One region of the Streptomyces boninensis genome, then DNA from elsewhere that is predicted to be linked to it. Evidence: riboswitches for the same ligand, from Rfam matches in the RefSeq annotation. Region 1 holds a riboswitch; each other region holds the start of a gene.
What was found. A riboswitch is a leader RNA that binds a small molecule or an ion and turns the genes downstream of it on or off. The one in region 1 is predicted to bind thiamine pyrophosphate.
Positions count from the first base shown of each region.

Region 1 (4,822 bases):
GCGCGAGCAGTCTCGCGACCGGGACCGCGCGCTCCTCGCCGGCCGCTCTGGCTGCTGCGGCACATGATTGTGATGCGAAACACATAGCTTGAAAACATTCCGGGAGATATCGCCCATAAATGGACTAAGTGGTCGCTGGTGCGGCCTGCGGCTGTCGGCGCAGTGTGCTATGAGCTGAAAGGAGTTGAACGTTCGCGCAGGTAGCGCGGTAGTCCATCATCGCCAGCCTTCCCGCAATTTGCGCTTCTTGGTTGCTTCTTGGCCGACCTCAACGTCATGGATAACGGGAAGGGCGACAACTAGGCCCGCATGCGCGCTCATTGAGGTCGGCACCTTAAGGTCACCTCACTTGTAAGATGTCCATCGCTTCACTCGCTCCTCTCTCGAACTCGCCGGAGCCGCTCCGGCTATCGGCGAAGAGCCCTGAGATCCAGGGCTCTGGCACGGAGAAGGGGGTGAAGACGGTGGTGAACCCCGACACGGGTAAGCCGAGCCAACGGTGGACCAGCCCTGAGAAGTGGCAGGTTGGAATCGGGCTCGTGGCGTTGCTTGTGGCGATCATCGCCTGCATGGGTCAGTTCCTCCTGTAGGAGGCACGCGTGAGAACGGCCGGACGGCTGCCAGGCTCAACAGTTGAGCCCAGCCGCGATAAGGACGGCTGGGCTCATGAACTGACGGAGGGGCCTGGTCCTGGATGCCGCCGGGGCCGGGCCCGTCTTCGTTCGCAGGTACTAGTGGGACCCACTAACGACGAGAAGAACGATACCAGTGTTAACGCACTTCGGGTTGGTCAGACGACCTTGAATGAGGTCAGCACTGGCAAGGTCAGTCAGGTAGCCCATCCCGTCGCGGCTGGGCTACCTCACCGGACCTGGCTAGGTCGTCAATCCGCAAGCGGTAGGTAGACGCGGTTGCCAGCCGCCGCGAACTCCTTTGACTTCTCCAGCATCCCAGCCTCGATCTCCTCCCGGGTGGCGTCCGCGTCGCCGCCGAACTGCTCTGTGATGCTTCGACTAATCTTCATCGAGCAGAATTTCGGGCCGCACATCGAGCAGAAGTGCGCGGTCTTCGCCGGCTCCGCCGGGAGGGTTTCGTCGTGGAATTCGCGGGCGGTGTCCGGGTCGAGGGCCAGGTTGAACTGGTCTTCCCAGCGGAACTCGAAGCGGGCGTCCGAGAGGGCGTCGTCCCAGTCCTGGGCACCGGGGTGGCCCTTGGCCAGGTCGGCGGCGTGGGCCGCGATTTTGTACGTGATGACGCCGGTCTTCACGTCGTCGCGGTCCGGGAGGCCGAGGTGCTCCTTCGGTGTTACGTAGCAGAGCATGGCCGTGCCCCACCACGCGATCATCGCGGCGCCGATGCCGGACGTGATGTGGTCGTACGCGGGCGCGATGTCGGTCGCCAGCGGGCCGAGCGTGTAGAACGGGGCTTCCTCGCAGATCTCCTGCTGCAGGTCCACGTTCTCCTTGATCTTGTGCATCGGGACGTGGCCCGGGCCCTCGATCATGGTCTGCACGCCGTGCGACTTGGCGATCCGGTTCAGCTCGCCGAGCGTGCGCAGCTCCGCGAACTGCGCCTCGTCGTTGGCGTCCGCGATGGAGCCCGGGCGGAGGCCGTCGCCGAGGGAGAAGGTGACGTCGTAGGAAGCGAGGATGTCGCAGAGCTCGGCGAAGTTCTCGTAGAGGAACGACTCCTTGTGGTGTGCCAGGCACCACGCCGCCATGATCGAGCCGCCGCGGGAGACGATGCCGGTCTTGCGGCGGGCGGTCAGCGGGACGTAGCGGAGGAGGACGCCCGCGTGGACCGTCATGTAGTCGACGCCCTGCTCGGCCTGCTCGATGATCGTGTCCTTGTAGATCTCCCAGGTGAGGTCTTCCGCCCGGCCGTCGACCTTTTCCAGGGCCTGGTAGAGGGGGACCGTGCCGATCGGGACGGGGGAGTTGCGGAGGACCCATTCCCGAGTGGTGTGGATGTTGCGGCCCGTCGAGAGGTCCATGACCGTGTCGGCGCCCCAGCGGGTCGCCCAGGTCATCTTCTCCACCTCCTCCTCGATGGAGGAGGTCACCGCCGAGTTGCCGATGTTGGCGTTGACCTTCACCAGGAAGTTCTTGCCGATGATCATCGGCTCGATCTCGGGGTGGTTGACGTTGGCCGGGAGGACGGCGCGGCCCGCGGCGATCTCGTCGCGTACGAACTCGGCCGTCACGTTCTCGCGGATCGCGACGTACTGCATCTCCGCCGTGATCTCGCCCCGGCGCGCGTACGCGAGCTGCGTCACCGGCTCGCCGGTGCGGCCGCGGCGCGGCTGCCGGGGGCGGCCTGGGAAGACCGCGTCCAGGTTGCGGAGGCCGCCGCGCGGCGATGTGTGCTTGATGCCGTCGTCTTCGGGGCGCAGCTCGCGCCCCGCATAGTCCTCGGTGTCGCCGCGAGCGATGATCCAGTTCTCGCGGAGGGGGGCGAGGCCGCGGCGGACGTCGGTGGTGACGTCCGGGTCGGTGTACGGACCCGAGGTGTCGTACAGCGTCACGGCCTTGCCGTTGGTGAGGTGCACCCGCCGGACCCCGACCTGGAGGTCGGGGCGCGATCCGGTGAGATAGCCCTTGTGCCAGCCGATCTGCTGCTCGGTCTGCGCGTTTTCAGGCGTGCGTGCATCCTGCGAGGTCATGAGACCCACTCCCTACGCCGGCATTACCCGGTAACAGGTTCGGCGGTCGACGCAGCGGTCGCGGATCCCTCTTGGATCCGGCGTCAGCGCCCTCTCAGCCCGGTGCTCCGAGCTCCCGCGATTGCAAAGGTTGACCCTCACGCTAGCCGGTGGGTGCGCCGCCCCGAAAGGGGGCCCTGGAATGATGCGCCCCGTGACCCACTCGCACAGCCACTCGCACAGCCATGATCACGAGCCCGCCCGGCCCGCCTCGCACCACCTGCGGCGGGTGATCGCGGCGGTGTTGATCCCGTTCGCGGTCGCCGTGGTGGCCGGGATGATCGCGCTGTGGCCCGGCGGGCCGCCCGGCGGGAAGCACAGCGGGGTCGGCTTCGATCAGCAGCGCGAGACGGGGCGCGTGACGAAGATCGAGGAGGTGAAGTGCTCCGAGGTCGGGGCCGGGCTGCAGAACCCGGTCGACCCGGGCGCCGGGGAGGGCGGCGGCGGTTCCGGGGGTGACACGCCCGGGGAGCCGAAGCCGAAGAAGGACGACACGTGCGAACGGGCCACCATCGAGGTGATCAGCGGCGGCAAGCTCAAGGGCCGTACCTTCGAGCAGATCGTCACGCCCGACGCCTCCCGCCGGCTCGACCTCGGCCAGGAGCTGGTGGTGTCGTACGAGCCCAAGGCGCCGGAGGAGGTCCAGTTCGGCGTCGTGGACGTGGTGCGCGATGTGCCGATGGGGGTGCTCGCCGGGCTGTTCGCGCTGGCGGTGGTGCTGGTCGGGCGGCTGCGCGGGATGTTCGCCCTGGTGGCGCTGGGGATCAGCTTTCTGATCCTGATCGAGTTCATCCTGCCGGCGATCCTGCGGGGGTCGAATCCGCTGCTGGTCGCGGTGGTCGGGGGCAGCGCGATCATGCTGATCGCGCTGTATATGTGCCATGGCGTCAATGCCAGAACATCGGTGGCGGCGCTGGGCACCCTGGTGTCGCTCGTGGTGATCGGGGTGCTGGGCTCATTCTTCATCGGCTGGTCGAAGCTGACCGGCAATACGGAGGAGACGACCGGCACCATCCACGATCTGTTCCCGGACATCCAGATGAGCGGCCTGCTGCTGGCTGGGGTGCTGATCGGGTCGCTGGGCGTGCTCGACGATGTGACGGTGACGCAGACGTCGGCGGTCTGGGAGCTGAAGCAGGCCAATCCGGCGGCGCACTGGCGGGAGTTGTACGGATCCGCGATGCGCATCGGCCGCGATCACATCGCGTCCGTGGTGAACACGCTGGTGCTGGCGTACGCGGGTGCGGCCTTGCCGCTGCTGCTGCTCTTCTCGGTCGCCAAGGTGGGCACGGGGACGGTGGCCACGAGCGAGTTCGTGGCGGAGGAGATCGTACGGACGCTGGTCGGGTCGATCGGTCTGGTGCTGTCGGTGCCGCTGACGACGGCGCTTGCCGCGCTGGTGGTGTCGGCGGACCGGGATGGAGAGGTGGCGGCGTCGGCGCCCGCGGCGCCCGGGCCGGGAATGGGCGGCGGCTATCCCGCCGACGGCTATCCCGCGCCCCCGAACGCCCCCGCACCGCCGACAGCCCCGCCGCGCAGAGGCGGACGGGGCCGGCGCCGGAAGCGCTGACGCTGGGCCGGGGGCGGAGCGGCTACCAGTCGCTCCGCGAGTCCGACGACGAGCTGAACTTCCGTACGACAAAGACCAGCCCCGCCACGACGACGGCGAACACCAGCACCGAGAAGATGATGCCGACGATCCACTTGATCAGGCCTATCAGGCTGATGAAGGCGACAAAGGCCACGATGGGGATCGCAACCCACTTCACCCACCAGGGCAGCCCCTTGGTGACCTCACTCACAGACACGGTTGACTCCTGCTTCGCTGCATCACACCCGGATTGTTCGGGTGGTGGGGCCTCTGCCCCTATAACTCGATGCTAGGACGCGCCCCTGCCCGGCGGGAGTGCCCGCAGCCCCGGTCCTCCCCGGACCCGACCCCGAGGCGAACCCTGATAAGCATCCCCTTGGTGAGCGGGCTCAGGGGCCCGCGCTCAGCCCTCCGGCGGCGAGAACACCACCAGCACCCGCAGGTCCTCGCTGATGTGGTGGAACTTGTGCGGCGTCCCCGCCGCCACATGCACGACGCTGCCCCGGGAGACCTGCGTGGTCTCGTTCCCC
Region 1 is NZ_CP183837.1:4,972,982-4,977,803, reverse strand. Features, by position in the region: gene ACNNMR_RS22625 (hypothetical protein) at 357-590, shown strand; gene thiC (phosphomethylpyrimidine synthase ThiC) at 884-2,662, opposite strand; TPP riboswitch at 2,655-2,791, opposite strand; gene ACNNMR_RS22615 (YibE/F family protein) at 2,847-4,271, shown strand; gene ACNNMR_RS22610 (DUF5326 family protein) at 4,294-4,503, opposite strand; gene ACNNMR_RS22605 (cupin domain-containing protein) at 4,696-4,822, opposite strand, start outside.

Region 2 (13,015 bases), 2.7 Mb from region 1:
TCGAGCGCCAGCTCGCGCAGTCCCGGCTCGTCGTAGCGGACCACGCTCACCGCACTGCCGTCCGCGCGCAGCACATGCGCGAGCATCGCGGTGAAGGTGTCCTCCCCGTCGACCACCAGGATCTCGGGACCAGCAGCCTCCCGCACCGACTGCATCCGCAGCCAGAACGGCGCCAGGTCCCGCCGCCGCGCGTCCAGCGCCGCCCGTACCTCCGGATCATCGGCGAAGCCCGCCCGCTCCCGGCCACCACCCGCGGCAGCCTCACGTACGCCGAGCGCCGTCAGCACCCCCGCCGCCTTCGCATGCGTCTCCGCGACCTCACCCGCGGGCGACGAGCCGCGCACCAGCGTCGCCCCGACCCCCACCCGCAGCCGCCCGTCCGCCGCGATGTCGGCGGTCCGCAGCAGGATGGGGGAGTCGAGTGTCTGCGCGCCGCCCGTGTCGCGGCCGAAGAGCGCCAGCGCGCCCGAGTAGTAGCCGCGGCCGGTCGGCTCGTAGCGCTCGATCACGCGGCAGGCGTTCTGGACCGGCGACCCCGTCACCGTTGCCGCGAACATCGTCTCCTTCAGCACCTCGCGTACGTCCATGGAGGACCGGCCGCGCAGCTCGTACTCGGTGTGGGCCAGGTGCGCCATCTCCTTCAGCCGCGGGCCGACGACGACGCCGCCCATGTCGCCGACGGTGCACATCATCTTCAGCTCCTCGTCGACGACCATCGACAGCTCCTCCACCTCCTTGCGGTCCTGGAGGAAGCCGAGCAGCCCGTCACGCGACGGCCCTTCAGACGGGTAGCGGTACGTGCCCGAGATCGGGTTCATCACGACCGTGCCGCCGCTCATCCGCACGTGCACCTCGGGGCTGGCGCCGACCAGGGTGCGGACGCCGGGCTGGTGGACGACGAAGGTCCAGTACGCGCCCGTCTCGCCGGTCAGCAGGCGGCGGAAGAGGGCGAGGGCGTCGGCGGCGGAGAAGCCGTGGATGGTGCCCTCGAAGGTGCGGCGGATGACGAAGTTCGCGCCCTCGCCGGTGCCGATCTCGTCGGTGAGGACGCGGCGGACGATGTCTTCGTACGCCGGGTCGGGCACGTCGAAGGCGCCGTCCGCGACCTGGACGGCGTGGTCCGGCAGGGCGTCGAGGACCGCGGCGCGGGAGATCTCGTACGACTCCCGCGGCCGCAGCACCGCCAGCGGCGTGCCGTCGTCGCGGGCGTCGAAGCCGCGCTCGCGGATCTGCCGGTACGGGACCAGGGCGAGGGCATCGGCGACGGCCTGGCCGCCGGAGGGTGGGCCCGTCGGCAGGTCGATATCGGTCAGCGAGGCCACTTCCGTGACCGGCCCGGTCAGGATCTCCACCACGTCGTCATCGCGGCCGGGCGTACGGCGGTGGAGTAGGGCGAAGGGTGGGCTGGCGGGGTCGAGCAGACGGTCGATCATGGTGTTCCTTCCTCAGGATGGGAGGAACAGCCCCGCAAAAACGCCGAAGGCCGCCCCTCGGGCGGCCTTCGCGATCTGTGAGTCAGGTCTCAGGATGCACGCGATGGATGGCCGCCGGATGAGCGGGCCACCACCAGTTGCGGCAGGTCGATGCGTGCATGCCGGACACTGTAGCCGCTGGGCCGCCGACCGGCGGGTACGTCTCATCTTTCGGGCAGGCGGGCTGAGGGCCCAGCGCAGCCCGTAACCTTTACCGGGTGACGACACACGCCAATCCCGATGCCCTGACGAACACCTGGCAGGACCTGCCCGCGGCCCAGCAGCCCGAGTGGCCGGACGCCGGCGCCCTGCGTGACGTGGTCGGTGAGCTCGAGTCCTATCCGCCGCTGGTGTTCGCCGGCGAGTGCGACCAGCTGCGCGACCGGCTGGCCGCGGTGGCTCGGGGCGAGGCGTTTCTGCTGCAGGGCGGCGACTGCGCCGAGGCCTTCGACGGCGTCTCCGCGGAGCACATCCGCAACAAGCTGAAGACCATCCTGCAGATGTCCGCCGTCCTCACCTACGCCGGTTCGGTGCCGGTGGTGAAGGTCGGGCGGATCGCCGGGCAGTACTCCAAGCCGCGCTCGAAGCCGACCGAGACCCGCGACGGCGTCACCCTGCCCGTATACCGCGGCGACTCGGTGAACGGCTTCGACTTCACGCCGGAGTCCCGGAACCCGGACCCGGAGCGGCTGAAGCGGATGTACCACGCCTCCGCCGCCACCCTGAACCTGGTGCGCGCCTTCACCACCGGCGGCTACGCCGACCTGCGCCAGGTGCACGCCTGGAACCAGGACTTCGTGAAGTCGTCCCCCTCCGGGCAGCGGTACGAGCAGCTGGCCCGCGAGATCGACCGCGCGATGAACTTCATGAACGCCTGCGGGGTGGACCCGGAGGAGTTCAAGACCGTCGAGTTCTTCTCGTCCCACGAGGGCCTGATCCTCGACTACGAGTCGGCGATGACCAGGACCGATTCGCGTACGGGCCAGCTGTACGACGTCTCCGGCCACATGATCTGGATCGGCGAGCGCACCCGGCAGCTGGACCACGCGCACATCGAGTTCGCGTCCCGTATCAGCAACCCGATCGGCGTGAAGCTGGGCCCGACCACCACGCCCGAGGACGCGCTCACCCTCATCGACCGGCTCGACCCGGAGCGCATCCCGGGCCGGCTGACCTTCATCACCCGGATGGGCGCGGGCAAGATCCGCGACCGGCTGCCCACCCTCATCGAGAAGGTGACGGCCTCCGGCGCCCAGGTGGCGTGGATCTCCGACCCGATGCACGGCAACACCTTCGAGGCCGCCTCAGGACACAAGACGCGCCGCTTCGACGACGTGCTCGACGAGGTCAAGGGCTTCTTCGAGGTGCACAAGCAGCTGGGCACCCACCCGGGCGGCATCCACGTGGAGCTGACCGGCGACGATGTCACGGAGTGCGTGGGCGGCGGCGACGAGATCTTCGTGGACGACCTGCACCAGCGCTACGAGACGGCGTGCGACCCGCGGCTGAACCGGTCGCAGTCGCTTGACCTGGCATTCCTGGTCGCGGAGATGTACCGGGACCAGTGACCGGAGTCACTGCTGACCCGGACTTTTGAGAAACCCCCGGGGCGGGTAAGGTAAGACTTACCTAATCGTCCTCCCCGGGGGTTTCCGCATGTACGTCTGCTCCTGCTTCGGTGTCACCGAAGCCCAGGTGCGCGCGCACGCGGAGGCGGGCCACTGCACACCCCGCCAGATCGCCTCCCAGTCCAAGGCAGGCACCGACTGCGGCAACTGCGTCCGCAGCATCCAGGCCCTCCTGGGCCGGGGCGCCTGCCCGCGCCGGGAGCTGCTGGAGACCCGGGCCCCGGAGGCGCTGGAGCCCGAGGCCGAGGTCGCCGCCGAGGCGGCTTAACTGTCCGGCTGCTCGATGAGCTGCGCGATGTAGAGCGGCTCGCCCAGCTTCTCGATGAGCTCCAGCTGCGTGTCCAGATAGTCGATGTGGTGCTCCTCGTCCTCGAGGATCGACTCGAAGATGTTCGCCGACGTGACGTCGCCCTTTCCACGCATCACGTCGATACCGCGCCGCAGCCGGTCGATGGCCTCGACCTCGACCTGCCGGTCGGCCTGGAACATCTCGCTCACCGTCTGGCCCACCCGGACGTGGAAGAGCCGCTGGTAATTCGGCAGCCCGTCGAGGAAGAGGATCCGGTCGGTCAGGATCTCCGCGTGCTTCATCTCGTCGAAGGACTCGGAGCGGGTGTACTTCGCGAGCTTCGTCCAGCCGAAGTTCTCCTGCATCTTCGCGTGCAGGAAGTACTGGTTGATCGCGGTCAGCTCGGCGGTGAGCTGTTCATTCAGGAATTCCAGGACCTCGGGGTCGCCCTGCATTGCGGGGGCTCCTCTCAGGGGGGTGCGGCAGGCTGTTCGGGCCGCATCCTTGCACCGGCCCGCGAGACCGTCCAGTAAGTCTTGGCTTAGTACGGCTTGCGGCAACTTGCACTAATCGGGCACCCCGGTGGCATGACCACCTGCAATGGTCTGTCACCATGGAGTCATGGGCCAGCCGGACACCGCAGGTAAAGGGGACACGGAGACGCTTCCCCCGGGTCAGCGGCTGCAGCGCGGCTGGCCGGTCACACACTACGGCCCGGTGCCCCGATTCAAGCCGGACCGCTGGGAGTTCCGGGTCTTCGGCGCCACCGCGGACGCCGATAAGCACTGCTGGAACCACGACGAATTCGCCGCCCTCCCGTACGACACGGTGGTCGCCGATCTGCACTGCGTCACGAAGTTCTCCATGCTCGGGGCCGAATGGGGCGGCGTCCTCGCCCGTACGGTCCTGGAGGCGGCCCCGCCGGCCGACGACGTCACGCACGTGATGGTGTGGGCGGAGTACGGCTTCAGCTCGAATCTCCGTATCGCCGACTTCGCCGCGGACCAGGTCATCTTCGCCACCCACAAGGACGGCGAACTCCTCACCGCGGAACACGGCTTCCCGGCCCGCCTGGTGGTGCCCCACCTCTACGCCTGGAAGGGCCCGAAGTGGGTCCGCGGCGTGGAATACATGACCGCCGACCGCCGCGGCTTCTGGGAGGAGCGCGGCTATCACAACATCGGCGACCCGTGGCAGGAGCAGCGTTACTCGTACCAGGAGGAGCCGGGGGACGGGCCGGAGCTCTAGGGCCGGTCTAAGAGCCCATCAGGGCCGGAGGGACTGCAGCAGCGCCACGTCCCCGGCGTGCCCCTCCGTGCCGCCGGGGGTCTCGATGGTCACCGGGACGCCGGCCATCGCGGGGTGGGCGAGCAGCTCGCCGAAGGCGGCGGCGCCGATCGCGCCCTTGCCGATGTTCTCGTGCCGGTCCAGCCGCGAGCCCGCCCCCGCCTTGGAGTCATTCGCGTGGACGAGCTGCAGCCGCCCCTCGCCCGCGACCTCCACCAGCTCGTCCAGCAGCGCCTTGGCCCCGCCGGCCGAGGCGAAGTCATGCCCGGCGGCGAAGGCGTGGCACGTATCCAGGCAGACCCCGACCCGCGGATGGCGGTCGAGGACGTCGAGATACGGCCCGAGATCCTCGACGAGCGAGCACAGCGAGAATCCCTGCCCCGCGGTCGGCTCCAGCAGCAGCTCAGGACCGTCGTCCGGCAGCTCGTCCAGCACCGGCAGCACCAGCTCCCGCACCTGTGCGAGGGCCGTCTCCCGGCTGCGCCCGCCGGTCGCGGAGCCCGTATGGACTACGACCCCGAGCGCGCCGATCTCCCGGCCCCGCCGCAGCGAGTGCCGCAGCGACGCCACCGACTTCGCCGCCGTATCCGCGCTGTGCGACCCGAGATTGATCAGGTACGGGGCATGGACGTACGCCGGAATCGACTCCGCCTCGCACCGCGCGCGGAAGAGCTCGTCCTGCGCCGGATCCCCGGGAGGCGTCGCCCACCCCCGCGGATTCGCGACGAAGACCTGCACCATCTCGGCGCCGATCTCGCGCGCATAGCCGAGCCCCTTGGCGGCCAGCCCGCCGGCGACGGGAACGTGGCTGCCCACGGGGTTACGCAGGGAAGTACTCGCAGTCATCGCGTCCAGATCGTGATCTCGCTGCCCCGCGGCGCCTCGTCATCGGGGTCGACCCGCCACACCGTGTCGCCGAAGAAGACACCGTTGACGTTGACCTTGAAGCCGGCGTCCTCGAGCTGCTGCTTGGCCTCGTCCTCGCCCAGGCCCTCGACGTCGGGGACGTCGACCAGGTCCTGGCCCTTGGAGATGGTCAGGGTGACCGTCTCGCCCTCGACGCTCTGCGCCTCCCCGGCGGGCGTCTGCTTGGCGACTGTGCCGTCGTCCTCGTCGGAGAAGACCCGGCCGGGCTTGACGACGACCTTGAAGCCGGCCTCTTCCAGCTCCTCGCGGGCGTCGCCCTCGTCGTCGCCGATCACGTCCGGCACCTCGATGGGCTGGCCCTTGCTGACGATCAGCGGGATGGCCGTACCGGAGCGGCGCATCTCGCCGGAGGGGACGCCGGTGGAGATGACGACGCCCTTGCGGTACTGGTCGTGCGGCTCCCGGGTGATCGAGCCCGGCTGCAGCCCGCGCTCCTGGAGCAGCCGCTTGGCTTCCTTCAGCTCCTTGCCCTCCAGGTCGGGCACCGCGACGTTCTCGGGGCCCTTGGAGATGGTGAGCGTTACGGTGCCGCCCTGGCGGATGCGCTGCCCGACCCCGGGGTCGGTGGAGATGACGCGGCCGCGCTCGACGGTGCTGCTGAAGGCCTGCTTCGTGTCCGACTCCAGGTCCCGGGCCTGCAGCTCCTTCTCGGCCTTGGCCTCGGTCATCTTCAGGACCGCCGGGACCTTGGTGAACTGGCCCGAGTTGATGTACCAGACGCCCGTGCCGACGCCGAGCAGCAGCAGGGCCGCGACCAGGGCGATCAGGGAGCGGCGGGGGCCGCGGCGCGGGGGCGGCGGCTGCGGTGGCGGGTTGCCGGGCTCGTTCACCGGGGGCGGCGGGGGCACCTGCATGACGCTGGTGCGGTTCAGCTCCGCCTGCTGGGCCTGCGCGACCGCCTGGCTGGGCAGCACGCTGGTGCGGTCGCCGGTGTCGTCGTGGCCGTCCTCCGCGACGGTGATGGCCTGCGGGGGTACGGCGTCGAGCTGGGCGTTGCTGAGCGCGGAGCGGGCGGAGCGGGCCTTCGACAGCAGCTCCACGGCGTCCGCGGGGCGGCGCTCGGGGTCGCGGGCGGCCGCGGCCAGCACCAGGCCGTCGAGCTCGGCGGCCAGGTCGGGGACCAGCTCGGACGGCAGCCCGACCTCCTCGTGGAGGTGCTGGTAGAGAACCTGGGCGGGGGATTCGCCGGCGTGCGGCTTGGAGCCGGTGAGCATCTCGTAGAGGAGTACGCCGCAGGCGTAGACGTCGACGCGGGGTGTGGCGACGCCGTGCTCTATCTGCTCGGGGGCGAGGTAGGAGACCGTGCCGAGGACCGAGCCCGTGGACGAGGTGGTGTGCGTGTTCACGGCCCTGACCAGGCCGAAGTCGGCGACCTTGACGCGGCCGTCGTCGCCGATCAGGACGTTCTCCGGCTTCATGTCGCGGTGCACGAGGCCGGCCCGGTGGGCGGCGCCGAGGGCGGCGAGCACCGGTTCGAGGATGTCGAGGGCGGCGCGCGGCTGCAGGGCGCCGCGCTCGCGCAGCACGTCGCGGAGGGTGCAGCCGGCGACGTATTCCATCGCCAGATAGACGTACGTGCCGTCGGTGCCCTGGTCGTAGACCCCCACCACATTCGGGTGGGCGAGGGCGGCGACGGACTTGGCCTCGCGGATGAAGCGGTCGACGAAGGAGCCGTCGGCGGCGAGCGCCGGGTGCATCACCTTCAGCGCCAGCACGCGGTCGAGGCGGGTGTCGACAGCCCGGTAGACCGTGGCCATGCCGCCGACGGCGATGCGCGCGTCGACGCGATAGCGGCCGTCCAGCGTGCGGCCGACCAGCGGGTCCTGCAGGGTCGTATCCACGGGTCGGATTCTACGTCCCATACGACCGGTGCCCGCCCGGTCGGTGCAGGTAGGTGCGGTTCTGCAGCGGAACGGTGACGCCCGCGGGTCAGTCCAGCGACCGGGCGACCCCGGCGATCTCGGCGAGCGCCGCCTCCCAGTCCCGCGGGCTGCGCTCAGTCTCCCGCAGCACGACGCGGGTCCCTCCGGGCCCGATCTGCAACGTAAACCCGACCAGCCCGTCCCCGGTCCGAAAGGCGAAGGTCCGCATCGGCTCCTCGACCTCGACGGCAATCTCCCCGTCCCCGTACCAGCGCTCCCGGTACGCGGGCTCGGTGAGCGCGGCCCACACGTTCTGTACGGGAGTGGTCACGAAGGTCTCGTGCTGGGTGGCGGTCACATCGCCACGCTAGGGCGCGGCGCCGGCACCCGCCACGCGAGCCGCCCTCAGCCCATGCTCACCGGGCGTCCTGGAAAGCCGGGCGCTCCGGGTCCAGGCGGGCGGTGCCGGTGGTCGGGGACGAGGCTTCGGCGTAGTGGCGGCGGGGGATGCGGCCCGCGCGGTGGGCCAGGCGGCCGGCGTCTACGGCGTGGCGCATGGCTTCGGCCATCAGGACCGGTTCCTTGGCGCGCGTCACCGCTGAGGCGAGCATGACCGCCGCGCAGCCGAGTTCCATGGCCAGGGCGGCGTCGGAGGCCGTGCCCGCGCCTGCGTCCAGGATCACCGGGACCTCGGCCCGTTCCGTGATGAGCTGGAAGTTGTGCGGGTTGCGGATGCCGAGGCCCGACCCGATGGGGGAGCCGAGGGGCATGATCGCGGCGCAGCCGGCGTCCTGGAGCTTCTGGGCGAGGACGGGGTCGTCGTTCGTGTACGGGAGGACCGTGAAGCCGTCGTCGACCAGCGTCTCCGCCGCGTCCACCAGCTCGATCGGGTCGGGGAGCAGGGTGTGCTCGTCCGCGATCACCTCCAGCTTCACCCAGTCCGTGCCCAGCGCCTCCCGGGCCAGGCGCGCCGTGAGGACCGCCTCGCCCGCGGTGTAGCAACCGGCCGTGTTCGGCAGGACGCGGATGCCGTGCTTGTCGAGTACGGACAGGACCGAGCCCTGCACTCCGGGGTCGAGGCGGCGCATCGCGACGGTGGTCAGCTCCGTACCGGACGCGACCAGGGCGCGCTCCAGGATGTCGAGGCTGGGGGCACCGCCCGTACCCATGATGAGCCGGGAGGAGAAGGCCGTGCCGGCGATGGTGAGAAGGTCGTCTGCCATGGCTTGCGGATCAGCCTCCCTGGACTGCGGTGAGGACCTCGACGCGATCGCCGTCGGCGAGGGGGGTGGCGGGCCACTGCCCGCGGGGGACCACGGCCTCGTTGACCGCCGCGGCGACGCCCTTCGGGGCCTTGGTGAGGGTGGTGACGAGGTCTTCGAGGGTGGTGTCCGCGGCGAGCTCGCGGGGCTCGCCGTTGACGGAGATGCGGGTCGTCATGCGTGCGTCAGCTCCTTGGCGAAGCGCTGGGCGGAGAAGGGCCGGGCTTCGGGCGGCAGCTCGCCCTCTTCGAGGGCGTGCGCCATGACATCGGCGGTGACCGGCGTGAGCAGCACGCCATTGCGGCCGTGGCCGGTGGCGTGGTGCAGGCCCGGGAGGGCGGTGGGGCCGAGGAGGGGGCCGTTGTCCGGCGATACGGGGCGGAGCCCGGCGCTGGTCTCGGTCAGCGGCAGCTCGGTCAGCCCGGGGACGAGGGCGTGCGCGTCGCGCAGCAGCTCGTAGACGCCGCCCGCGGTGACGGTGGTGTCGTAGCCGAGCTCCTCGCTCGTGGCGCCGATGACGAGCTCGCCGTCGGCGCGCGGCACCAGGTAGATGTGCGAGCCGCGGACGACGGCGCGGACGGTGCGGGAGAGGAAGGGCCCGTAGTCCGATGCCGGCATCCGCAGGCGCAGGACCTGGCCCTTCACGGGCCGGACCGCGGGCCGGACCGCGTCCGGGAGGCCGGGGAGCTGCCCGCTGTGGCTGCCGGCGGCGAGGACGGTCCGGTCGGCGGTGAGGCGGGTCCCGTCGTCGAGTACGGCGCCCGTGGCGCGGTCCCGCTCGACGACGAGCCGGGCGGCCTGCCGCCGGTGGAAGCGCACCCCGGCGCGCTCGCAGGCGACCAGCAGCGCGCCGACCAGCCGCCGCGGGTCGACCTGGTGATCGCCGTCGACCCGCAGCCCGCCCCGTACGCCCGGCGCCAGCATGGGTTCCAGGCGGCGGCACTCGCGGCCTTGCAGCCAGGCGGATTCGAGGCCCAGCTGCCGCTGGAAGTCGTGCAGTTCGCGCAGGTGCGCGCGGTCGTCGGCGTCGAGGGCGACGGCGAGGGTGCCGCAGGGCCGGTAGCCGAGCTCGTGCCCGGTGGCGTCGTGGAGCTCACCCGCGAACGCCTCGTAGCGGCGCGCGGATTCGAGATTGAGGGCGAGCAGCTCCTGCTCCCCGTAATGCAGCTCGGTGACGGCCGCGAGCATCCCGGCGGCGACATTGGCCGCCCCGTGCCGGGCCGGATCAGGGTCGACCACGGCGGCGGTAAGACCTCGCTGCGCGGCCCGCCACGCCGTGGCCAGACCGATGACACCCCCGCCGACCACGAGGACATCAGCTTGCGTATGCACGGGCATTCAGCCCCTCCCTTCGCCGGCATGACCCGGATCAGGTTCGTACGGTCGGGGGCCGACAGCCCCCCTCTCAGCCCGGTGCGTCCGGGCTCCCGCGATGGCGCTTTTCCAGCGCCAGGCTAACGCATAGCAAAAGTGGGAGATCCTTTGACGGCTTTGGCATATGCCACCCGACGGGGCTGGGCAAAAATGCCGCGGCCGTGACCGTGAGGCTACGTTGAGCGAGCGCGGGCCCCATGCAGGAGGCCCGTATGGGCTTATCCCGCTTCAACCTTAGGCGGCAGCGCACGCGGCAGCGCCGCCGCGTGTCCCTGGTCAAGCCGGCCGTTTACCGGTCAACTCCGCGCTTCGCGGGCTTTATCGCGCTGCACAGGACACCGGTTGTGCTGATCAACGCGATTCCGGCCGAGCGCCTCCGGGCGCGCGTGCTGCTCGCGCTGCTGGGCGCTGCCTGCGCCTTCGCTCCGCTGGCGGTGCGCGCGGCCGGCGTCGGCTGACCCGCGGCCCGGCCTCGCGGAGCGCTCGCGGGGCCGGGCCTTTCGTCGCAGCGCAACAGACAGGATTGGCCGTTTCGTTCCGGCCCGCGGCAGAACGGAATTCGTTTCGTCGCGGCCGGCGGACGAGGGGAAGTGCCGTATGACCTATCCAGGGCCTGTCGGGCTCACCTGCCGCCACTGCCAGGAGTTCCTGCCGCCGCCGGCGGCCCGCGGCCGCCCCGCCCAGTACTGCAGCGTCCGCTGCCGCCAGGCCGCCCACCGGCGCCGCTCCCGGGGCCCGGCGGCGGCCCCGGAGCGGACGGGGCCGAGCGTCACCGAGATGATCCACGACATCGAGGACGGGCTGCGGGAGCTGCGCGTCCTGCACCAGCGTGAGGCGGCCACCGCCCGCCCGCTGCTCCTGGCGACCCGGCTGAAGGAGCAGCTCGAAGCGCTCACCGCCGGTCTGGTGGACGAGGCCAGGGGCAACAACGTGCCGTGGAAGACCATCGCCCGGGTGCTCGACCTAGCCCCGGACAGCGCCCGCCGCCGCTACCCGCCCGGCTCCGCCGACGAGCAGCTGCGCCGCGCCCGGGGCGCCCGCCGCCCGTTCATCCCGGCCCCCGACGGCCGCTGGCCGAGCCCGGCCCCGCGCGCCACCGGCAACCCGAGCCGCCAGTCGCCCGCCCACCGGCTGGCCGCCGAGCTGTCGATGCTGCAGCGGGACTCCGGCGCGTCGCTGCGCTGGATGGGGCGCCGGGTGCGGGTGTCGCCGGGCTATCTGTCGCGGGTGATGACCGGCGACCGCTTCCCGCGCTGGGAGGTGGTGGAGCGCTGGGCCGGTGAGTGCGGCGGCGATCAGGAGGCCATGCGCGAGCTGTGGCAGCTGGCCAAGGACCACCGCGACTGGGAGCGACTGAGCCGCTGACCCGGACCCCGGCCATCGCCCACCGCTAAGGTGATCGCGTGAGCCATCGAACACAAGCGCAGCGCTGCGTCATCGTCGGTGCGGGGATGGCCGGCGTGCAGACGGCTGTCGCGCTGCGGGAGGAGGGCTGGCAGGGGCCGGTCACGATCATCGGTGCCGAGCCTCATCAGCCGTACGACAGGCCGCCGCTGTCCAAGGCCGTGTTGCTGGGGAAGGCGGAGGACTCGGCGCTGGACGTCGACTTCGCCTCCCTCGGGGTCGAGCTGCGGCTCGGCGTCCACGTCTCCGGGCTCGACGGCGCGGCGAAGGAGCTGCGGACCGAGGGCGGGCCGGTGCCGTACGACACCCTGGTCATCGCCACCGGGGCGGAGCCCAGCAGGCTGGCGGGTGTCGAGGGGGTGCCGGGGGTGCATCTCCTGCGCACCCTCGATGACGCCGAGCGGCTGCGGCCCGTGCTCGCCGCGAAGCACGACATCGTCGTGGTCGGGGCCGGGTGGATCGGCGCCGAATTCGCCACCGCGGCGCGCGAGGCCGGATGTGCCGTCACCGTCGTCGAGGCCGCCGACCGGCCGCTGGCGGGGGCGCTGCCCGCCGAGGTCGCCGCGCCGATGGCGCGCTGGTACGCCGACAGCGGGGCCGCGCTGATCACCGGCGCACGGGTGGAGAGAGTCGAGCCCGGCACCGTCCGCCTCGACGACGGGCGGCGGATCGCCGCCGACGCCGTCGTCGTCGGCATCGGGGCCAGGCCCGCCACCGGCTGGCTCGCCGACTCCGGGGTCGAGCTCGGCGCCGACGGGTCGGTCCTCGCCGACGACCGGCTGCGGGCGTCCGTGCCCGAGGTGTACGCCGTCGGCGACTGCGCCTCCTTCCCCTCCGCCCGGTACGGGGAGCGGCTGCTCATCCACCACTGGGACAACGCCCTCCAGGGGCCGCGCACCGTGGCCGCCAATGTCATCGCGGACTGCTGCGCGGATCCGACGGGCGTCGCGTACGACCCGGTGCCGTATTTCTGGTCCGAGCAGTTCGGGCGATTTGTCCAATACGCAGGTCATCACGCCGCCGCCGACGAGCTGGTCTGGCGCGGCGACCCGCAGGCCGCCGCCTGGTCCGTGTGCTGGCTCCGGGCCGGCGCCCTCGTCGCGCTGCTGGCCGTGGGGCGGCCGCGGGACCTGGCGCAGGGCCGGCGGCTGATCGACAAGGGCGCCCGACTCGATCCGGCCAAGGCCGCGGACCCGGGGACACCGCTGAAGTCGGCACTGGCCTGAGCGCTGCCAGGACGGCTGCCCGACCGCTGCCAGGACCGCTCCAATGGCTGCGCCCCATTCCGGACGTCGGTCCGGGATGGCAGGCTTGTCCATGTGACCGAGATTGACGCAAAAATCGATGCTCTCGTGCCTACCTGGCTCACCCTCCCCGACATCGCCGAGAAGCTCGACGTCGAAGTGACCCGGGTCCGGCAGCTGGTCAAGGAGGGCCAGCTCATCGCCGTCCGGCGCGGTGAGAACCGCGCGCTGATGGTGCCGGCCGAGTTCATCGGCGAAGAGAAGAT
Region 2 is NZ_CP183837.1:2,258,127-2,271,141, reverse strand. Features, by position in the region: gene ACNNMR_RS10180 (anthranilate synthase family protein) at 1-1,433, opposite strand, end outside; gene ACNNMR_RS10175 (class II 3-deoxy-7-phosphoheptulonate synthase) at 1,691-3,040, shown strand; gene ACNNMR_RS10170 ((2Fe-2S)-binding protein) at 3,129-3,368, shown strand; gene bfr (bacterioferritin) at 3,365-3,844, opposite strand; gene ACNNMR_RS10160 (sulfite oxidase-like oxidoreductase) at 4,011-4,637, shown strand; gene ACNNMR_RS10155 (deoxyribonuclease IV) at 4,656-5,522, opposite strand; gene pknB (Stk1 family PASTA domain-containing Ser/Thr kinase) at 5,519-7,444, opposite strand; gene ACNNMR_RS10145 (hypothetical protein) at 7,533-7,823, opposite strand; gene ACNNMR_RS10140 (thiazole synthase) at 7,882-8,688, opposite strand; gene thiS (sulfur carrier protein ThiS) at 8,699-8,905, opposite strand; gene thiO (glycine oxidase ThiO) at 8,902-10,065, opposite strand; TPP riboswitch at 10,057-10,168, opposite strand; gene ACNNMR_RS10125 (hypothetical protein) at 10,368-10,559, shown strand; gene ACNNMR_RS10120 (helix-turn-helix domain-containing protein) at 10,699-11,466, shown strand; gene ACNNMR_RS10115 (NAD(P)/FAD-dependent oxidoreductase) at 11,505-12,731, shown strand; gene ACNNMR_RS10110 (Rv2175c family DNA-binding protein) at 12,825-13,015, shown strand, end outside.
Region 2: linked by a shared signal. The riboswitch ahead of thiO (glycine oxidase ThiO) and the one ahead of thiC (phosphomethylpyrimidine synthase ThiC) in region 1 are both predicted to bind thiamine pyrophosphate.

Region 3 (13,015 bases), 2.1 Mb from region 1:
AGCCGTGCTGTCGGCGCTCGGGATCGCGATCGGCATCGCGGCGATGGTGGCGGTGGTCGGCATCTCGTCGTCCTCGCGGGCGGATCTGGACCGGGCGCTGGACGCGCTGGGCACCAACCTGCTGACGGTGACGCCCGGTTCGACACTCGGCGGCGATACGGCGCAGCTGCCGGCGCGTGCGGAGTCGATGGTGGGGCGGATCGGCCCGGTGCGGTCCGTATCGGCGGTGGGAAAGCTGGACGACGCGAACGTCTACCGCAACGACCGCATCCCGGAGGCCGAGACGGGCGGCATCACGGTGTACGCGGCCCGCACGGACCTGCGCGGGGCGGTGGGCGCGGGGATGCGCTCGGGGGCGTGGCTGAACGGGGCGACGAGCCGCTATCCAGCGGTGGTGCTGGGGGCGTCGGCGGCGGAGCGGCTGGGGGTGGGGCGGGCCGACGGGCAGGTGCGGGTGCTGATCGACGGCGAGTGGTTCACCGTGATCGGCGTACTGGAAAAGGCCCCGCTCGCCCCGGAGTTGGATACGGCCGCCCTGGTCGGCTGGACGGCGGCGAAGGACCGCCTGGGCTTCGACGGCCACGCCACGACGATCTACACCAGGTCGTTGGACACCCAGGTCCCCGCAGTCCAGTCGGTCCTGGGCGCGACGGCGAACCCAGAGGCCCCGAACGAGGTCGAGGTCTCGCGGCCCTCGGACGCCCTGGCGGCAAAGAAGGCCGCGGGCGAGGCCTTCACGGGCCTGCTGCTGGGCCTGGGCGCGGTGGCGCTGCTGGTGGGCGGCGTAGGGGTGGCGAACACGATGGTGATCTCAGTCCTCGAACGCCGCCCGGAAATCGGCCTCCGCAGGTCGCTGGGCGCGACGAGGGGCCAGATCCGCCTCCAGTTCCTGTCGGAGTCGCTCCTGCTGTCCGCACTGGGCGGCCTGGGCGGCGCAGTCCTGGGCACGGCGGTAACGGCGTCGTACGCCCTGTACCAGTCCTGGCCGACGGTGGTCCCGCCCTGGGCGGCGGCGGGCGGCGTGGGGGCGACGCTGCTGATCGGCGCGCTGGCGGGGCTGTATCCGGCGATACGGGCGGCGAGGCTGTCACCGACGGAGGCGTTGTCGACACCCTGACCGCGCAGCGACGGCGAAACTGTCGTGCTCAGCCAGGGGCAGTGCTCAGCGCCACCACGTCCGCCGCCGAGAAGCCGACCGACACCGTCTCCCCCACCTCCGGGGCATCCCGGAGCGCGCACGCCGCCTCCAGCGGCGGGCCGTGTTCCGGGCGGAGGAGGACGACCACGTGGTCGCCGCGGAAAGTGCGGCCCTCGACGGTGCACTTGAGTCCTTCGTCGGGAGCGGCGTCCAGATACACGCCCGTGGGGCGGATCAGGAGCGGCGCCTCGCCCTGCACCGCCCCAGCCGGCACCGGGACCTTCCCCCACTCCGTATCCGCCACGTCCCCGTGGATCGTCGCCGGTACGACATTCGCGAAGCCCAGGAAACGGGCCACGAATTCGTCCGCCGGACGCTCCCACACCTCCACCGGCGTCCCCTGCTGCGCGATGCGCCCGTCGCGCATCACCACCACCCGGTCCGCCAGCGCGAAGGCCTCCCCCTGGTCGTGCGTGACCGCCAGCACCGTCGTCCCCAGCCGGGCGAAGAGCTGCCGCAGCTCCACCACCAGGCGCTCCCGCAGCGAGCGGTCCAGCTGTCCCAGGGGCTCGTCGAGCATCAGCAGGCGCGGGCCCGGGGCCAGGGCGCGGGCGAGGGCGACGCGCTGCTGTTCGCCGCCGGAGAGGGTGGCGATCGCGCGTCGGCCCGCGCCGGGGAGGCCGACCAAGTCGAGGAGTTCGGCGACCCGTTCCGCGGCCGCCTTACGGGCCGTCCCGTGCATCTCGAGCCCGAAGGCCACATTCCCCGCCACATCCCGCTGCGGGAAGAGCTGGTGGTCCTGGAACATCAGCCCCACCTCCCGCCGGTGCACCGGCACCCCGGCCAGGTCACGGCCCTCCAGCCGCACCCGCCCCGCGTCGACCGGCTGCAGCCCCGCCACCACCCGCAGCAGCGTCGACTTCCCGCTCCCGGACGGCCCGAGCACGCACACCGTCTCGTGCTCCGCCACCTCCAGCGATACGGAATCCAGCGCCCGGTGGTCCCCGAAGCGGACCGTTACGTCGTCCAGCTGCAGCATCTAGAACTCACCCGACTTATCGACACGCACGCGCTCAAGCGCCAGCAGCGCCACCGCGCACACCACCATGAGGATCGTGGACAGCGCCATCGCCTGCCCGTAGTTGAGCTCCCCGGCGCGCCCCAGCAGCCGCGCCACCGCCACCGGCAGCGTCGGGGTATCGGCCCTCGCAATGAACACCGTCGCCCCGAACTCGCCCAGCGAGATCGCAAAGGCGAAGCCCGCCGCGACCAGCAGCGCCCGCCGTACGAGCGGTAGGTCGACCTCCCGCCAGACCCGCCACGGCGATGCGCCGAGCACGGCGGCGGCCTCGCGCAGCCGGTCGTCGATGGCGCGCAGCACCGGGAGCATGGTCCGTACGACGAAGGGGACCGCCACCAGCGCCTGGGCCAGCGGCACCAGGATCCACGAGGAGCGCAGGTCGAGCGGGGGCTTGTCCAGGGAGATCAGGAAGCCGAAGCCGACGGTCACGGCGCTGGTGCCCAGCGGCAGCATCAGCAGCGCGTCGAAGCCGCGGACCAGGCGGCCGGCCCGCCGGGTCACCGCGGCCGCCGCGAGGCCACCGACCACCAGCGCGATCGCCGTCGCCGCCACCCCGTACTGCAGGGAATTCCGCAGCGCCTCCAGCGGCGGGACAAGGAAGGTGGAGTCCGCATTCACCTTGGTCAGCGCCTCGTAGAAGACCAAGCCGTGCCCGTCGGGGCCCGCGAACGACCGCTCCACCAGCACCGCGAGCGGCAGCACCAGCAGCAGCCCGATCGACGCCAGCACCCCGGCCAGCAGCGCCCGCTGCCGCAAGCCGCGCGGCGGCCGCGCGGTCAGCTTCGGGTCCACGAGCGTCAGCGCCGTCTCCCGCCGCCGCACCGTCCACGCGTGCAGCGCGAGGATCGCCGCCACCGCCGCGAACTGCACCAGGGTGAGCACGGCCGCCGCCGGCAGGTCGAGAAAGTCGGCGGTCTGGCGGTAGATCTCCACTTCCAGCGTGGCGTAGTACGGGCCACCGAGGATCTGGATCACGCCGAAGGAGGTGAAGGTGAAGAGGAACGTCATCAGCGCCGCGGCGGCCACCGCGGGCAACAACGCCGGCAGCGTCACCCGCCGCCAGGCCGCAAACCGGCCCGCGCCCAGCACCCGCGCCGCCTCCTCCTGCCGCGGGTCGAGCTGCGCCCACAGCCCGCCCACGGTCCGTACGACGACGGCGTAGTTGAAGAAGACGTGCGCGAGGAGGATCGCCCAGACCGTGGTGTCCAGCCGTACGCCCCACGCCTCGTCGAGCAGCCCGCCCCGCCCGACCAGCGCAAGGAACGCGGAGCCGACGACCACCGTCGGCAGCACGAAGGGGATGGTCACGACGGCGCGCAGCAGCTGCTTGCCGGGGAAGTCGAAGCGCGCGAAGACGTACGCGCCGGGGAGCGCGATCAGGAGGGTGAGCGCGGTGGAGGCCGCCGCCTGCCAGGCCGTGAACCACAGCACCGACAGGATGGCCGGGTCCCCGGCCACCTCCCCGATCCGGCCGAACTGCCAGGTCCCGCCCTCGTGCAGCCCACGGGCGACGATGGCGCCGACCGGATACGCGAAGAAGAGCGCGAAGAACGCGACCGGCACGGCCATGAGGCCGAGCCGGGCCAGCGCCCTTCTGCGCGCTACTTGACGACCTGCGAGGTCCACGTCTTGATCCACTGTTCCCGGTTCTCGGTGATCTTCTCCGGGGCGAGGGTCTGCGGATCGTCGATCTTCTCGCCGTACTTCGTGTACACCTCGGGCAGCTTGGCATCCTCGCGCGCCGGGTTCACGAACATCTGCAGCGGCATGTCCTCCTGGAAGGACTTGCCCACCAGGAAGTCGATGAGCTTCTTGCCGCCCTCGGCGTTCCCCGCGTTGCTGAGCAGCCCGGCGAACTCGATCTGCCGGAAGCAGGTCCCGGTGGCGACGCCGGTCGGCGCCTCCTTGGGCTGTGGCTTCAGCTCCAGCACGCCGGCCGGCGGCGAGGAGGCGTACGAGACGACCAGGGGCTTGTCGCCCTTGCCCGCGCCGGAGAAGTTCTCGTAGTACGCCTGCTCCCAGCCGTCGACCACCTGCACGCCGTTGGCCTTGAGCTTCTTCCAGTACGACTCCCAGCCGTCGTCGCCGTACTGCGCGGCGGTGCCGAGCAGGAAGCCGAGGCCGGGGGACGAGGTGGCCGCGTTCTCGGTGACGAGGAGGTTCTTGTACTGCGGCTTGACGAGGTCCGCGAAGGTCTTCGGCGGGTCGAGCTTCTTGTCGGCGAAGTACTTGCGGTCGTAGTTGACGCAGATGTCGCCGTAGTCGACCGGCGTCGCGCGGTGCTTGTCCTTGTCGAGCTGGAGCGCGCCCGGGACCTTGTCCAGGCCCTTGGCCTCGTACGGCTGGAAGAGGCCCTGGTCGAGGCCGCGGGACAGCAGCGTGTTGTCGATGCCGAAGAAGACGTCGCCCTGGGGGTTGTCCTTGCTGAGGATCGCCTGGTTGACGGCGGAGCCCGCGTCCTTGCCCTTGAGGATCTTCAGCTTGAGGCCGGACTCCTTCTCGAACTCCTTCTGCACGGGCTTCGAAATGGCGAAGGAGTCGTGGGTGACGAGGGTGACGGTCTTGGAGTCGCCGGAGCCGCCAGACCCGCCGGACGAGCCGCACCCGGCGACGGCGGCCGTGAGGCCGAGCGCCACGGCGCAGGCTGCGGCGATACGGATGTGCTTCATGTGTGCACCAGGCTTCCTACCCAGCATGATCTGGGCGAGGTTCAGAGGGTCTGCGGCCGTCCTGCCGCACTCTCAGCGCGTGTCCGCGCTCCCCTGCCGGAATATTTGTACGAAAGTACCGTACCAGTGCCCTGACCAGCGTCAGCGCTCAGCGGCCGCCAGCTGGCCGCACGCCCCCTCGATCTCCTGGCCGCGGGTGTCCCGTACGGTCACGGGCACGCCGTGGGCCTCGATGGCCGCGACGAAGGCCTTCTCGTCCTCCGGCCGGGAGGCGGTCCACTTCGAGCCGGGGGTCGGGTTCAGCGGGATGAGGTTGACGTGCACCCGCTTGCCCTTGAGCAGCCGGCCGAGGCGGTCGCCGCGCCAGGCCTGGTCATTGATGTCCCGGATGAGGGCGTACTCGATGGACACCCGGCGCCCGGACTGCTCCGCGTACCCCCAGGCGGCGTCCAGAACCTCGCGGACCTTCCACCGGGTGTTGACGGGCACCAGCTCGTCGCGCAGCTCGTCGTCGGGGGCGTGCAGGGAGACGGCGAGGCGGCACTTCAGGCCCTCGTCGGCAAGTCGATTAATCGCCGGGACCAGCCCCACCGTGGAGACCGTGATGCCGCGCTGCGACAGCCCGAGGCCGTCCGGCTCCGGGTCCGTGAGGCGGCGGATGGCGCCGAGGACGCGGTTGTAGTTGGCGAGCGGCTCGCCCATGCCCATGAAGACGATGTTGGAGAGGCGGGCAGGACCGCCCGGGACCTCCCCGTCCCTGAGCGCCCGCATCCCGTCCATGACCTGGTGGACGATCTCGGCGGTGGAGAGATTACGGGTCAGCCCGGCCTGCCCGGTCGCGCAGAACGGGCAGTTCATGCCGCAGCCGGCCTGCGAGCTGATGCACATGGTGACCCGGTCCGGGTAGCGCATCAGCACGGACTCGACCAGGGTGCCGTCGGTCATCTTCCACAGCGTCTTGCGGGTGGTGTCGTTGTCGCAGCTCAGATGCCGTACGACCGTCATCAGCTCGGGGAAGAGCCCCTCGGCGAGCTTCGCCCGCGAACCGGCCGGGATGTCGGTCCACTGCTCGGGGTCCGTGGCGTACCGCGCGAAATAGTGCTGCGAGAGCTGCTTGGCGCGGAACGGCTTCTCACCGAGCTCCGCCACCGCCTCCTTGCGCTCGGCGGGAGTGAGATCGGCAAGGTGCCGCGGCGGCTTCGTGGCCCCGCGGGGTACGGCAAAGGTGAGCTCTCCGGGCTTTGGCATGATGTGCCCATTGTCCCACAGCGGGCCCGCTGACCTGTGCCGCAGCAATAGGCCTCAGGCCGCGGCCCCAACAGCCCTCAGGCGAGGCCCTCCCAGCCCCAGCGGGGAGTGGGCCCCGGATCGCCCAGGTCCGTGCCCGGGGCGCCCGCGGACACATCGCGGGCGATCTTGGTGCCCCAGTCGAAATACTCGGTCACCCGGCGGCGCAGCAGCTCGTCATCCGGGAGCTCCTTCTCCACGGCGCCCTTCATCAGCTCCATCCAGCGCAGCCGCTGCTCCTCGGTGATGTGCAGGCCGAGGTGGGCGGCCAGCAGCGTGTGGTGGCCGCCGAGGTCGTCCGTGAAGCGGGTGGGGCCGCTGAAGATCTCGGCCAGCCAGACGGCCACGTGATCGATGTGGGTCGGGGTGAAGTCCGCGAAGACCGGTGCCAGCACCTCGTCGGCCAGCACGGCCTCGTAGAAGGTGTTGCTCAGCCGGCGCAGTACGTCGATGCCGCCGATCGCCTCGTAAATCGTGTCCGTGTGCTCCGCCGCCATGCCGCGTCACTCCCCCTGCGCTCGCCTGTGGCGCCACCCTATGCCGGACCTCTCAGCTCCGGTTGTGCTGTGCGTGAACCAGCTCCACGGCCTCCTCGCGGGTGGCCACGGCGGGCGGGGAGCCCTTGAGCGGCTTGCCCGCGGTCTCCTTCATCGTGGAGACCGCGACGATGCCGACCACGGAGAACAGCATCATGTAGAAGGCCGGCATCAGATCGTTGCCGGTCACGCTCACCAGCGCCTCCACGGCCAGCGGCGCGGTGCCGCCGAACAGCGAAACGGAGACGTTGAAGGCGATGGCCAGCGCCCCGTACCGCAGCGCCGTCGGGAACAGCGCGGGCAGCACCGACGACATGCAGGCGAGGTAGCACAGCAGGCACAGACCGAGGATCAGCAGACCCGCGAAGACCAGCGGCCAGCTGCCCGTCTTGATCAGCATGAAGGCGGGCATCGACAGGACGAGGAAGCCGATGGAGCCGGCCATCAGCAGCGGCTTCCGGCCCACCTCGTCGGAGAGCCGGCCGACCAGGTTGATCAGCGCCATGAGGATCACCATGACGACCACGATGGCCATCAGCCCGGAGGTTCCGGAGAAGCCGAGGGTGTCCTCCAGGTACGTCGGCATGTACGACAGCAGCACATAGTCGGTGACGTTGTACGCGGCGACTAGCGCGATGCACACCGTGACGGCCCGCCACTGCCCGGCGAACCGCTGCAGGAACGGCACCTTCTCCGCCTCGTCGGCCGGCCCGCCCTCCTCCTCCAGGTGCTGGAACGCCGGCGTCTCCTCCAGCTTCAGCCGCAGATAGAGCCCCACCAGGCCGATCGGCGCGGCCACCAGGAACGGCACCCGCCAGCCCCAGGACAGCATCTGGTCGTTGCTGAGGTACGTCTGCAGCACGGTGACGAGCACCGCCGCGAGCGTGTAGCCGATCAGCGTGCCGAACTCGAGGAAGCTGCCGAAGAAGCCGCGGCGCTTGTCCGGGGCGTACTCGGCGATGAAGGTCGCCGCACCCCCGTATTCGCCGCCGGTCGAGAAGCCCTGCACCATCCGGCAGACGATCAGCAGGATCGGCGCCCACATGCCGACCGCGTTCCAGGTGGGCAGCACGCCGATGGCGAAGGTCGCCATCGACATCATGATCATGGTGAGGGCGAGGATCTTCTTACGGCCGATCCGGTCGCCCAGCGGGCCGAAGAACATCCCGCCCAAGGGGCGGACCAGGAAGGCCGCGGCGAAGGTGGCGAGGGACGACAGCGTCTGCGCGGTGTCGTTGCCGGACGGGAAGAAGACCTTGCCGATGATGACGGCGAGATAGGCGTAGACGCCGAAGTCGTACCACTCCATGGCATTGCCGAGCATGGTGGCCTTGACTGCGCGCTTCACGGACGGCTCGGGCGTCACGGTGACGTCGCTGACGCGCAGCCGCGGCTTGAGCCGGCGGAGGGCGGCGCGGCGCAGGAAGCGATGCCGCGCGGGGAGCGGCAGCCCCTCCTCTTCCGTCTCCGGCGTCTCCGTCGTCATGCGCGCTCCAACCTCTCAGGACGGCGTTACTCCCGCCCTCATGATGTTGGGTGACAGGTCAGCGCCACGCACGCCGAAAGGCCCTGATGGCCAGGACATTCATCCTTGGTGATCAGGGCCTTTGGTCCGTATCGGCGCGGACCGCTAGCCGGAGCCCACGAACGCCACCATCAGCAGCCACACGATCGGCGCCGTCGGCAGCAGCGAGTCGAGCCGGTCCATGATGCCGCCGTGCCCCGGCAGCAGCGTGCCCATGTCCTTGATGCCCAGGTCGCGCTTGATCATCGACTCGCCCAGGTCGCCGAGGGTGGCGCTGGCGGCGACGGCCAGGCCGAGCAGCAGACCCTGCCACCACTTGCCGTCGTCGATGAGGAACTGCATGCACACCGCGCCCGCCGCCATCGCGAAGAGCGCCGCCCCCAGCAGCCCCTCCCGGGTCTTGCCCGGGCTGATCCGCGGAGCCAGCTTGTGGGTGCCGAACTTGTACCCCACCGCGTACGCCCCGGTGTCGCAGGCGACCGTCAGCAGCAGGAAGGTGAAGACCCGGTACGGACCGTCGTCGTCCGCCGCCAGCATCATCGCGACGAAGGTGGCGAGGAAGGGCACGTAGATCGCGGCGAAGACGCCGGCGGTGACGTCTCGCAGGTAGTTCTCCGGCGGCTCGGTCATCCGCCACACCAGCACCGCGAGCGCGGTCAGCGCCATCGCCACCCAGGCGCCCTCGGCGCCGCGCAGATAGCCGGCGACGACCATCGCCACGCCGCCGATGGCGAGCGGCACCAGCGGCGCCTTGATCTCCTTGCGCTCGCGCAGCCGCGAGGTGAGCTCCCACAGCCCGACGACGACCGCGGCGGCGATCACGCCGACGAAGACGACCTTGTAGATGAAGAGCGCGGCGAGCACGACGGCGCCGAGGCCGAGGCCGACGCCTATGGCCGCGCCGAGGTCGCGGCCGCCGCGGCGCTTGCGCGGCGGAGGTGCGGACTCCGGGGCGGGCGCGGGCTCCGGGGCGGGTGCGGGCTCCGGGGCCGGGGCGCCGGCGGCGGCGTCCCGTACGGGCGGCGGCTCGTCCTGCGCCCCGGAGCCGTCAGCGCGGCCGTCATCGCGGAAGAGGGGCCCGGTCACCCGGGTCCCCTCCTGGTCCTCGCCGCTGCCACCGGGCACACCGTCGGGGGCGGAACCAGGACCGCCATCAGGCACTACGGGCATGGGCCGAGTCTGCGCCGCATCAGCCTCGCCGTGCACGGGACCCGCCGGAGCGGGCCCCTGGTCGGGTGGTCCCCAGTAGCCGGGACTCGAGGGAGCACCCCATCGAGAGTCGCTCATCAGACTTCGAGCAGCTCCGCTTCCTTGTGCTTGAGCAGCTCATCGATCTGCGCCGTGTACTTGTGCGTGGCGTCGTCGAGCTCCTTCTCGCCGCGGCGGCCCTCGTCCTCGCCGACGTCGCCGTCCTTGATCGCCTTGTCCATCGTCTCCTTGGCCTTGCGGCGCACGGAGCGGATGGAGACCTTGGCGTCCTCGGCCTTGGTCTTGGCGACCTTGATGTACTGCTTGCGGCGGTCCTCGGTCAGCTCCGGGAAGACCACCCGGATGATGTGGCCGTCGTTCGACGGGTTGACGCCGAGGTCGGAATCGCGGATCGCCTGCTCGATATTGCGCATCGCGCTCTTGTCGAACGGGGTCACCACGGCCATCCGCGGCTCGGGAACGGAGAACGACGCCAGCTGGTTGATGGGCGTCATGGCCCCGTAGTAGTCGGCGACGATCTTGTTGAACATCGCCGGGTGCGCACGGCCGGTGCGGATGGCGGCGAAGTCTTCCTTCGCGACCACCACGGCCTTTTCCATCTTCTCCTCGGCCTCGAGGAGGGCTTCTTCGATCACCACTGGCTCCTGGTCTCTTCAGTGAGCGTCGGGCACGCCCTTGCGCACGTGTCGTTCTCTTACGTCTGCACGGTGTCCGACCGGCAGGCGGTTGTCCATACCCCTATGGAGGGCCTAGGCGCGGGTGCCGTGGCCGCTCACCAGCGTGCCGATCTTCTCACCCTTCACGGCGCGGGCGATATTGCCCTCCGCGAGCAGCTCGAAGACGAGAATGGGCAGCTTGTTGTCGCGGCAGAGGGTGACCGCGGTCGCATCGGCGACCTTGAGATCGCGCGTGATGACCTCGCCGTACTCCAGGGCGTCGAACTTCACCGCGCCGGGGTTGGTGCGCGGGTCGGCGTCGTACACCCCGTCCACGCCGTTCTTGCCCATCAGCAGCAGCTCGGCGTCGATCTCCAGGGCGCGCTGGGCGGCGGTGGTGTCGGTGGAGAAGTACGGCATCCCCATGCCGGCGCCGAAGATGACGACGCGGCCCTTCTCCAGGTGCCGCACGGCGCGCAGCGGGATGTACGGCTCGGCGACCTGGCCCATGGTGATCGCGGTCTGCACGCGGGAGTCGATGCCCTCCTTCTCCAGGAAGTCCTGGAGGGCGAGGCAGTTCATGACCGTGCCGAGCATGCCCATGTAGTCGGAGCGGGCCCGGTCCATGCCGCGCTGCTGCAGCTCGGCGCCGCGGAAGAAGTTGCCGCCGCCGATGACGACGGCGATCTCGGCCCCGTCCCGTACGACCGAGGCGATCTCGCGGGCGATCTTGTGCACGACGTCCGGGTCGACGCCGAGGCCGCCACCGCCGGCGAAGGCCTCGCCGGACAGCTTCAGCAGAAACCGTCCTCCGCGCTTGTGCTCGCCGGTCTTGTCGTGGTCAGCGCCGTCATTCATGGGTTTCTCCTCGTGCACGTAGCAAGAAGGCCATTGCCGCGGGGTCTTGTCTCCCAAGACACCTTTTCGGCAATGGCCTCCCTGTCACTTCAGCGGCTGCCCCGACCCTAGCGGGACGGGGCAGCCTTGGCCGTACGACTCAGCCGTTTACGGCCTCGATCGCTTACGGCTGCCGGACGCTCAGGCGCCGACGCGGATACGGGCGAAGCGCTTGAGGCTCACGCCCGCCTCCTGCAGCACCTTCTCCACGGACTTCTTGTTGTCCTTGGCGAACGGCTGGCCGAGGAGGGTGACCTCCTTGAAGAAGCCGTTGAGGCGACCCTCAACGATCTTCGGCAGGGCGGCCTCCGGCTTGCCCTCGGCGCGGGTGGTCTCCTCGGCGACGCGGCGCTCGGCCTCGACGACCTCGGCCGGGACGTCGTCCTTGGTGAGGTACTTCGGCGCGAAGGCGGCGATGTGCTGCGCGACGTCCTTGGCGACCTCGGCGTTCTCCTTGTCGAGCTCGACGAGGACGCCGACCTGCGGCGGCAGGTCCGGGGAGGTGCGGTGCATGTACGCGGCCACGTAACCGTCGCTGAACTGCGCGAAGCGGTCCAGGACGATCTTCTCGCCGAGGGTGGCGTTGGCCTCGTCCACGTACGCCTGGACGGTCTTGCCGGCCTCGATCTCGGAGGCGAGCAGCGCGTCGAGGTCGGCCGGGGAGGTCTTCGCCACGTGCGCGGCGAGGGCGTCGGCGACGGTCACGAACTTGTCGCCCTTGGCGACGAAGTCGGTCTCGCACTTCAGCTCGAGCAGCACACCGGTCGAGTGGTCGTCGGCGATGAGGGAGACGACGGCGCCGTTCTCGGCGCTGCGGCCCTCACGCTTGGCGACACCCTTCTGGCCCTTGATGCGGAGCGCCTCGACGGCCTTGTCGACGTCGCCACCGGCCTCGTCGAGCGCCTTCTTGCAGTCCATCATGCCGGCACCGGTGAGCTCACGGAGCTTCTTGACGTCGGCGGCGGTGAAGTTCGCCATGATTCCTGGAGTTCTCTTCTTCTCGAAGGTCTGTTACGGGAAAAGGTTGACGAAAGCCCTGGTCAGGGCCGGGTCCTGGTCAGGACACCGGGTCCTGACCAGGTCCGGGCTCTGGTCAGGCCTGCTCGCCGGCCGGGGCCTCGGCGGCGGGCGCCTCGGGGGCGGCCTCGGCGGCGGGGGCCTCCGGAGCGGCCTCGGCGGCGGGGGCCTCGGCAGCGGGCGCCTCAGCGGCGGCCGGAGCCTCGGTCGCGGCAGCCTCTGCCGGCTTCTCGTCGGCCTTCTCCTCGGCCTTCTTCTCACCCTCGAGCAGGTCGCGCTCCCACTCGGCCAGCGGCTCGCCGGAGCCCTTCTCGGCCTTCTGGTCGCCCTGCGCGGCACCGGAACGGGCGATGAGGCCCTCGGCGACGGCGTCGGCGATCACGCGGGTGAGCAGGGTGACGGAGCGGATGGCGTCGTCGTTGCCCGGGATCTTGTAGTCGACCTCGTCCGGGTCGCAGTTGGTGTCGAGGATCGCGACGACCGGGATGCGCAGCTTGCGCGCCTCGCCGACGGCGATGTGCTCCTTCTTGGTGTCCACGATCCAGACGGCGCTCGGCACCTTCTGCATCTCGCGGATACCGCCGAGGGTCTTCTCGAGCTTCGCCTTCTCACGGGAGAGGACGAGCAGCTCCTTCTTGGTGAGGCCGGAGGCGGCCACATCCTCGAAGTCGATCTGCTCGAGCTCCTTGAGGCGCTGCAGACGCTTGTAGACGGTGGAGAAGTTGGTGAGCATGCCGCCCAGCCAGCGCTGGTTCACGTAGGGCATGCCGACGCGGGTGGCCTGCTCGGCGATGGCCTCCTGCGCCTGCTTCTTCGTGCCGATGAACATCACGGTGCCGCCGTGCGCGACGGTCTCCTTGACGAACTCGTAGGCGCGGTCGATGTACGACAGCGACTGCAGCAGGTCGATGATGTAGATGCCGTTGCGCTCCGTGAAGATGAAACGCTTCATCTTCGGGTTCCAACGACGGGTCTGGTGACCGAAGTGGACGCCGCTCTC
Region 3 is NZ_CP183837.1:7,078,859-7,091,873, reverse strand. Features, by position in the region: gene ACNNMR_RS32475 (ABC transporter permease) at 1-1,117, shown strand, start outside; gene ACNNMR_RS32470 (ABC transporter ATP-binding protein) at 1,146-2,177, opposite strand; gene ACNNMR_RS32465 (ABC transporter permease) at 2,178-3,788, opposite strand; gene ACNNMR_RS32460 (thiamine ABC transporter substrate-binding protein) at 3,821-4,888, opposite strand; TPP riboswitch at 4,885-4,993, opposite strand; gene rlmN (23S rRNA (adenine(2503)-C(2))-methyltransferase RlmN) at 5,030-6,136, opposite strand; gene ACNNMR_RS32450 (group II truncated hemoglobin) at 6,214-6,672, opposite strand; gene proP (glycine betaine/L-proline transporter ProP) at 6,725-8,197, opposite strand; gene ACNNMR_RS32440 (phosphatidate cytidylyltransferase) at 8,342-9,523, opposite strand; gene frr (ribosome recycling factor) at 9,523-10,080, opposite strand; gene pyrH (UMP kinase) at 10,195-10,959, opposite strand; gene tsf (translation elongation factor Ts) at 11,140-11,976, opposite strand; gene rpsB (30S ribosomal protein S2) at 12,092-13,015, opposite strand, start outside.
Region 3: linked by a shared signal. The riboswitch ahead of ACNNMR_RS32460 (thiamine ABC transporter substrate-binding protein) and the one ahead of thiC (phosphomethylpyrimidine synthase ThiC) in region 1 are both predicted to bind thiamine pyrophosphate.